One region of the Weizmannia sp. FSL K6-3076 genome, then DNA from elsewhere that is predicted to be linked to it. Evidence: predicted binding sites of a transcription regulator. Region 1 holds the regulator's gene; the other holds the start of a gene.

The links. The regulator Rex, encoded in region 1, represses fermentation and respiration genes when NADH is low (regulators of the CRP and FNR family bind a similar motif). The targets are predictions, from matches to a motif close to TTGTGAAATATTTCACAA.
Region 2: the regulator Rex is predicted to act here: its motif matches at 2,309-2,326, upstream of NSS95_RS02860 (L-lactate dehydrogenase).

Annotation. Positions count from the first base shown of each region.
Region 1 covers NZ_JBBOWU010000001.1:3,237,767-3,241,980, reverse strand. The annotation lists gene NSS95_RS15330 (ISLre2-like element ISBco6 family transposase) at 1-799, shown strand, start outside; gene NSS95_RS15325 (redox-sensing transcriptional repressor Rex) at 1,317-2,000, shown strand; gene tatC (twin-arginine translocase subunit TatC) at 2,151-2,915, shown strand; gene NSS95_RS15315 (YdiK family protein) at 2,952-3,149, opposite strand; gene NSS95_RS15310 (CPBP family intramembrane glutamic endopeptidase) at 3,146-3,874, opposite strand.
Region 2 covers NZ_JBBOWU010000001.1:631,378-635,591, reverse strand. The annotation lists gene NSS95_RS02865 (3D domain-containing protein) at 1-883, shown strand, start outside; gene NSS95_RS02860 (L-lactate dehydrogenase) at 1,094-2,032, opposite strand; gene ppc (phosphoenolpyruvate carboxylase) at 3,090-4,214, shown strand, end outside.

The DNA.
Region 1 (4,214 bases):
GGAAACCAATGGTAAAAGGGTCTCCCTGCGTCAGCCCACAGTCATCATGACAACGGAAGCCATCCAGACATTTTGGGATGAAGTCCAAGCCACAGCTGCCAACACCTACTCCCTCGAAAAAACGCATGTCATTACAAACAGTGATGGAGGTGCGGGATACACAGCTGAACGGTTTCAAACAGCTTTCTCACAGTCGGAATTTCCGGTGCTCAACCAGCTGGATACCTACCACGTTGCACAAGCCATCATAAGGACATTTGGGGGCGGAAAGAGCGAGATCAAGGAGCAAATTAGAAAAGCGATTAGAACGCATGACCTGGACCAATTCACGTTATATTTGGATACGCACGAAAGCACCTTGACGGATAAAAAGGCTCTCAAGAAAATCAAGGAATTCCGTTCGTATATCTTGAAAAACTGGGACCGCATTTTTGACTGGAGAGACAGGGTGAAAAACGTGCCGGAAGGTGCGAGAGGCCTAGGAGCGATGGAATCGAATCAAAGGCATATCTCCTTCAGGATGAAAAAAAGGGGCATGCATTGGAGTGAACTTGGCGCAGAAGCCATGGTGAAAATCAAACAAGGCATACTCAATGGGACATTGAGAGAAGCCTATCTGAAACACCGTTCAAGAAGCGAGAGAAAGCAACGGAACTTGAAACAATCCATCAGGATGTCTCAACTACTCAAGCAGCCTGTACGCCCGTCAGTGGGCGTAAAGCACGGATCAGTTGCCCTGCATTCAAGCAGTTCATCGGCAATGGGACATTTAAGCAAAATATTAGAGCTTTCGTTTTAAGCCTGGCTCAGTGGGGACTGATCGTTGAGGCGCGCGAAATTTACGAGACTCCTGCGGGAAAAGCGAGCCAGGAGAGACCCCGCAGCGAGGTACGAGCGAGGAGGCTCGCCGGCCGCCCGCGGAAAGCGAGTGAATTTCGCGCGCCTCAACATCCCCGTTATCCATCTTTATACGGAAATATTACATCTTTTCCGAAAATTACACCGAGCAAGTAAAGCACGGTAGCCGAAAGTGTACAAAAAGAGTGTCTTGGAATACCCGATATTTAAACCTTGTCGAGAAAAACTTGACACATACAATTCGTAAAAACCCATGAAAAAAATGCTTACTTGTGATATATTTAACATAGTTGGAGAGAGAAAAAGACGCATGCAGGCATTTTTTTAAAACATATTTTTTCTTTGCTCAGATAGGAGTAATATTATAATGAAGAATGGCAGCGCTGCCATTCTGGAATGGACGCACGATTGGAACCAACAGCACAAAAAACTTAAGCTTTCAACTTGGGGGATTTCACATGAAGGATGAATCAGTAAAAATACCGCAAGCCACTGCAAAACGGCTTCCATTATATTACCGGTACCTGAGAAATTTATATACACTTGGCAAGCAAAGGGTATCCTCGGCGGAACTGAGTGAAGCGGTGAAAGTCGACTCCGCTACGATACGCAGGGATTTTTCCTACTTCGGGGCACTTGGAAAAAAAGGTTATGGTTATAATGTAAAATATTTATTGTCTTTTTTCGGCAAGACGCTGAACCAGGATGAGATCACAGATGTAGCGCTGGTTGGCGTTGGGAACCTCGGTACAGCCCTTTTGAATTACAATTTTTCGAAGAATAACAGCGCACGGATTGTGATGGCATTTGACAATGACCCCGGGAAGGTGGGGAGCCATGTTGGCAATGTGCCTGTTTACAGCATGGACGAATTAAGAGAACGGCTTTGCGCGGAAGATGTGACGGTTGTGATTTTGACGGTCCCCGCTTCCAGTGCCCAGGCAGTGACAGACGAGCTTGCCAGTACAAATGTAAAAGGCGTTTTAAACTTTACACCTGCCCGGCTGAACGTGCCGCCGGATATCCGCGTCCATCATATTGACCTGGCCGTGGAACTACAGGCACTGATCTATTTTTTAAAACATTATTCAAATGATGAAGAAAATTTGAAAGAAACAAAAGAGCCGGTTGCGAAGCCATAGCCAAAAAGCTTTTTTTCCGTTATCATAGTGGGTACAGGGGGTGGCCCGATTGAAAACGGAATGCAGGCGCAAATGGCAATGGCCGGATTTGGCTGTGGCGTGCAAAGGGAAAAGGGCGGATTCAACGCCGGCACTTAAAGGGGAACGGCGATGAATACGAAAAAAATGCCGGTTACCGGACACATCCAGGAATTGAGAAAGCGGTTAATTACCGTTCTCATTTTCTTTCTGTTTGCCCTGGTTGTTGGCTTTTTTACCGCAAAACCTGTTATACGTTATTTGCAGCATGCCAAAAATGCCGGCATGTTCACGATGAATGCCTTCAGGGTAACCGATCCTATTAAGGTTTTTATGGAAGTTTCGGTTGTGATCGCATGCCTATTGACCCTGCCGGTGATTTTGTACCAGCTTTGGGCGTTTATAAGCCCGGGGCTGTATGAGAAAGAAAAGAAACTGACATTAAGTTACATTCCTGTTTCCATCTTGCTTTTTATAGCCGGCGTTTCTTTTTCCTATTTCGTGCTTTGTCCGCTGATGGTGAAGTTTATGATGGGCTTGTCAAATGAAATGGGCATTCGTGCGGTGATCGGGATCCGGGAGTATATTCAGTTTCTGCTAGAGATCACGCTTCCGTTTGGCTTTGTGTTCCAAATGCCGGTCGTGGTCCTGTTTCTGACCCGGCTTGGCATCATTACGCCGAGACTGTTGAAAAAGGTAAGAAAATATGCGTATCTTGCTTTGATTGCAGCTGCCGGCATCATCACCCCGCCGGACGTGTTTTCGCAGCTGATTACCTTTGTTCCACTCGTTTTGCTGTATGAAGCAAGCACACTGATTTCGAAAATGGCGTACCGCAATGCCAAAAAAGCGGCAAAAGAAATGCCAATGGATGAACAGACGATTGCTTCTGAATAAGAAAGCCGTTTTCCGGACGGAGCCGGAAAACGGCTTTTATTTTTTCACTGAGTTTTTCAGCTTGAAATGGAGAAAGATCAGCCTGATGCCGGAACCCAGATCCAATGTTGCAATCAACAGCAGTAAATAAGAAAAAAAGCCCCAGCCGCCCACTTGTACCTGCTGAATGGCAAAATAAGTGAACAAAGCCCCGAGCAGGCAGTTTACAATCCCTGAAAAAAGTGGTCTCATCATAGAAGTCCTCCAATTGAGCTGTAAATTTCATGTACGGATGTCTGCAGAACGGACGGGTGCAAAAGCAGCCTCACGACCACAATCGTGTTCATGGAAACATGCGCAAACATGGAAACGGTGATCCGGTTTGTTTTCTCGTATAAATAAGCGAGCGTCAGCCCTAAAAGGGAATATAAAAACAAGTGGCTCGGTTCGGTATGCGCGAGTCCGAAAATAACCGAGCTGACAATACCGGATAAAAGGAATGAAAAGCGCCTGCGCAGCGTGCCGAAAATGATTTTCCGAAAAACGATTTCCTCGAGAATCGGCCCTGCGATCGAGCTGATGAGGATGACGAGCGGAAATCTTTCAATCAGCGCCATGATTTGCTGCGTATTGTTGGAGGCAGCCGGGGCACCGAATAATGATTCAATGATCGCGGCTGCAGTCTGGGCAAAGAAACAAAGAAAGACGCCGCCTATTGCCCATATGGCGGATGGCGCGGCCGGAAGCGGTTCAGTCCGGTCTGTTTCTTTCTTTGCGGCTTTTCTTAAAAAGTACAGGACGATGATCAGCCCGATGATAAAGCTGATGACGGTCCAAAGCGGGGGCGTCAATGTCCGCATGCTGTCTGCCGGTTCGTGGAAAACGTTCACCCCGGCATAGTAGAGCAACGGATACCCGACGGCGCCGGACAGCAGCATAAGGATGTACGTCACGAGAATATACACATACTCTTTTTTCACGCGTTCTTTTCCTTTCTTGCCAGTTCAAAGTTTAAAGGATCGCAAATTCGTCCAATATGTTCATTGTACTATTGAACCGGGCGGGGTTCAAATGCCGTGCGCAGAGCCAGCCTTTTCAGTTGCATATCCGGATGGTGATCAAGCATACTTATAAAAGGGCAAGCGGCTGAAATGGAGGCGCGCAACCGGCATCCTTTGACGGGGCTCTTTAAAGGATGCAGGGCCCGAAAAAAATAAAAAAAGTTGGATGAGAGACTTGCAAAAAAGCAAGGAATTATTTATTATAATAAATGTGTTAGCACTCAACTTATGCGAGTGCTAATAATGGACAAAATTTTAC
Region 2 (4,214 bases), 2.6 Mb from region 1:
CGTGATTAAAAAACGCCTCGTTGCCATGCAAAAAAACAACCAATACGACTATGTGATTGAAACGATTTTAAACGCGGAAAGCATTGGCGACCTGATCAACCGGGTCAGTGCAGTCGCGACACTGCTGAACGCTGATACAAGCCTTTTGGATCAGCAAAAAGCGGACCTTGCGAAAATTGAAGCCGATAAAAAAGCCATTGCAGACCAGGAAAAAGTGCTCGAACAGGAGCAGGCAAACTTGAAAAGCAGCCAGGCAAAACTGCAAACAAATTTAAAAGAAAAGGAAAAAGCATTGTCGGGATTAAAATCGAAGTATGACAGCATTCAAAATGAGCTGTCAAAAGCGGAACAAAAACAAACCGACTTGAATACGAAAATCAGCAACCTGCAAAAAGAAATAAAGGCACAGCAGGCGGCCGCAAAAGCAAGGGAAGAAGCCCTCGCAAAACAAGCGAGCGAAGCTGAAGCCGAAAAGGCAGCGGAAGCGCAAGCTGAAAAAACAGCAGAAACACAAGCGAAAAAACCAGCGGAAGCCGGTGCCGGGAAAACGGCCGGAACCAAATCCACCGCATCTTCCGGCCACAGCACGCCACAAGGCAAATCCTTCTATGTGACGGCGACATCTTATAACCATGAAGATACGAAGCTGGATATTACCGCTTTGGGATATAACATTAAGAAAAACCCGAACATGAAATTGATCGCTGTCGATCCGTCGGTCATTCCGCTCGGCAGCAAAGTCTGGGTTGAAGGATACGGGGTTGCCATCGCAGCCGATACCGGCGGTGCCATTAAGGGCCATATCATCGATGTCCTGATGCCGAACAAAAAAGCTTCCATCGCATGGGGGCGCCGTACGGTCAAAGTGATCATATTGAATTAAGAAAAAGCAGCCTTGAATCGATTCAAGGTTGCTTTTTTATATCCGCCTATGGCAGGCCCGCTCCTAACCCCGGCAAAAAACAGGCCCATGCTTTTCCCGGAAAGCGGGGCAAGCATGGGCACTTTTTTCGGCAGTCCGCCTTAAGCAGGCGCCGGGATTTTTTTCAAAGAAAAAGCCGGGCCTCCCATGAAGCCCGGCCGGCACAAATGCTTACAATACCGGTGCCATTGTTTCTTTTAGCACTTTTACAGAATGATTGAACTGTTCCTGTTCTTTTTCGTTCAGTTTGATTTCAACCACTTCACGGATGCCCTGGCGATTGATGATGGCCGGAACGCCAACGTACACATCGCTGTTTCCGTATTGGCCTTCAAGAAATGCAGAGACCGTCAATACGCTGTTTTCATTGTTCAGGATTGCCCTTGTAATCCGGGTCAAGGACATCCCGATGCCGTAAAATGTGGCCCCTTTTCGTTCAATAATATGATAAGCCGCATCTCTCGTATTGACAAAAATGTCATCTAACGTCTTTTCGTCAATAATTCCTTTTTGTAGATAGCTTTCAATCGTATCGTAACCGATATTTGTATGGCTCCATACCGGAAGTTCCGTATCGCCGTGTTCGCCGATAATCGCAGCATGCACATTGCGCGGGTCAATTCCAAATTGGGCGCTCAAAGAGTTGCGGAGACGCGCGGAGTCAAGCACTGTGCCCGAACCGATAACATGTTCTTTCGGCAGGCCGGACTCTTTCCAAGTTACATATGTCAAAATGTCAACCGGGTTGCTGGCAACAAGAAAAATCCCGTTAAAGCCGCTGTCCATGATGCTCTTAATCATGCCTTTAAAAATTTTTGCGTTTTTGGCAACAAGATCAAGCCTTGTTTCGCCCGGTTTTTGCGGGGAACCTGCCGTAATGACAACAAGGTCGGCAGTGCCGCAATCGGAATAATCACCTTTCCAAACGCGGGTCGGCGTAGGCGCAAATGGCAGGCCGTGGTTCAGGTCCATGGCTTCCCCTTCTGCTTTTGCTTCGTTAATATCGATTAAAACAAGCTCTTCTGCAACACCCTGATTAATCATGGCGTAGCAGTAACTTGTACCAACTGCACCCGTTCCAACCACTGCAATACGATTGACTTTTTTCATGTATAATCTTCCTTCCCATCAAAAGTAAAAAATATATCCACTGTATGAAAGCAGTTTTGCAAGCCCGGCATGGCGGGCCCCTATCCAGTCTATGGATATTGTGCCAACTCCTAATGGATTCCATACTGCTTTTCCTTTAAAGCAGGACAATTAAACTTTTGCAGCAAATGCTGCCATGCGGTTTGTGAAATAGATGGACGGCATGCTCTTTTATGGCTGAAATGGATCGTTCCGTTCATTTTCCTTCATTCCACATGGGTAAGTATACCACTATTTTTGTGATCAGATTCACATATTTTATGGCGAAAATTTGAAAATTTGCTTGCCCAAATGCCCGGTTTTAAAGGAAAATGACGGTTTCTCAAAATTATCCGTTTACATTTTTCACAAATGGCTTTATTTGAAAGAGCCAGATATGTAAGCGTTATTCATTCTTGTGCTGATTTTCACAAAGTTCCCCGGGCGGAGGAATAAATGGCTGATCCCGCCCAAATGATCTCTGCCATTTTTTATCCTGAATGCCTCCCCTCAAAAAGCGGGTGCTGCCTGCTTAAAAAAACCCGCTTCACATGCATGGAGACGTGCACGCCAGGCATCGACAAAAACGCAACTGCCCAGCCATTCATGTCTGCATCATAAATGGACACCGTGCGGACAGCCAGTACGACGGGCATAATAAAGCCGGCCATAAAATCAATTTTATATAAGTAAATTTTTTCTCTCCATACCGGCTGCTTTCATTTATTATCAAAGAAGAAGAGAACGGTTTCACTGCCAATTCTTTTCTTTCCATCTCCGGTACTTGCCACATTAAAAACACGAATGATATTCATCATTGACTTTCAATCGTTCGCATTTTATCCTTAATTTATCCCTTTATGCGGGAAATGTTCCTTTACTAGTTTTTAATTTTATAAAGTATTAGACTTTTTTCATTTTACAAGTATAATAATAAGTATCATTTTCTTTGTGCATTTTTCTGACCAAATGAAAGGAGCGATTATCCTTGCATCAAATTGATGAAAAGAAAGCCCCCCGGATGGCCCTGCAGGCAGACATGGATTTTCTCGCCGGGCTGCTGGATAAAGTGATCCTATTTGAAGGCGGCGAAGCATTGCTCAAAACAATCCAAAATATTCGCTCCCTGGCACAAAAAGCGAGGGAAACCGGCGATGAGGCTTTCTACCTTCAATTAAAAAAAGAAATTACAGACCTGAATCCGCCAGAACGGCAGGAAGTCATCCGCGCTTTCTCTACCTATCTGCAATTATTTAATATTACCGAGCAAAATTTCAGAATTAAGCGCCGGCGGGAGTACCAGTCGGAAGATACAGACCAGGTCCAACCGCGTTCACTTGAAGATGGCATCGAAACGCTGCGGAAAGAAAAAGTGCCGGCTGAAATGGTTGCAGAACTGCTGGACAGTTTATCGCTTGAACTGATTATAACGGCACACCCGACAGAAGCAACGAGGCGGACCATTCTGCAAATCCACAAACGTATTGCAGACCTTTTAAAAGCGCTCGAATATGCCAACACCCGTTATGAGAAAAAAGTCATTGAAGAAACGATTTTGAATGAGATTACCATTTTATGGCAAAGTTCCGAAATCCGCGAGAAGAAACCGTCCGTTCTAGACGAGGTGAAAAACGGGCTTTATTATTTCGACAATGTCCTGTTCGACGTGCTGCCGCGCATACACGAAGACCTAGAAGACTATCTGTACGAATCGTACGGACAGCGTTTTAAAGTCCCTTCTTATCTTCATTTCGGATCGTGGATCGGCGGCGACCGGGACGGGAACCCGAACGTGACCGCGGACATCACCTGGAAAACGCTCGAGATGCAGCGTGAACTCGTATTGGAAAAATATAAAAAGTCGCTTACCACACTCCGGGAGCTGCTCAGCCATTCTGCCAAAAAAATAAGCGCCAGCCATGCCCTGGTTGCATCTGTGGAAAGCGAAGAAAATACAATGCCGGCTGCAAAATTATGGCCGACAAAAGATGAAATTTACCGCAGAAAGCTGGCGATTATGATCCATAAACTGGAATGTGTGGGAAAAAGCAATGGCGGCTACCAATCCGCAGAGGAGCTCCTTGCCGATCTGTATATGATCCGGGACAGCGTGAACCAGCACCATCCGGCCGGGCATCCGATTAAATTGCTCCGCAAAGTTATC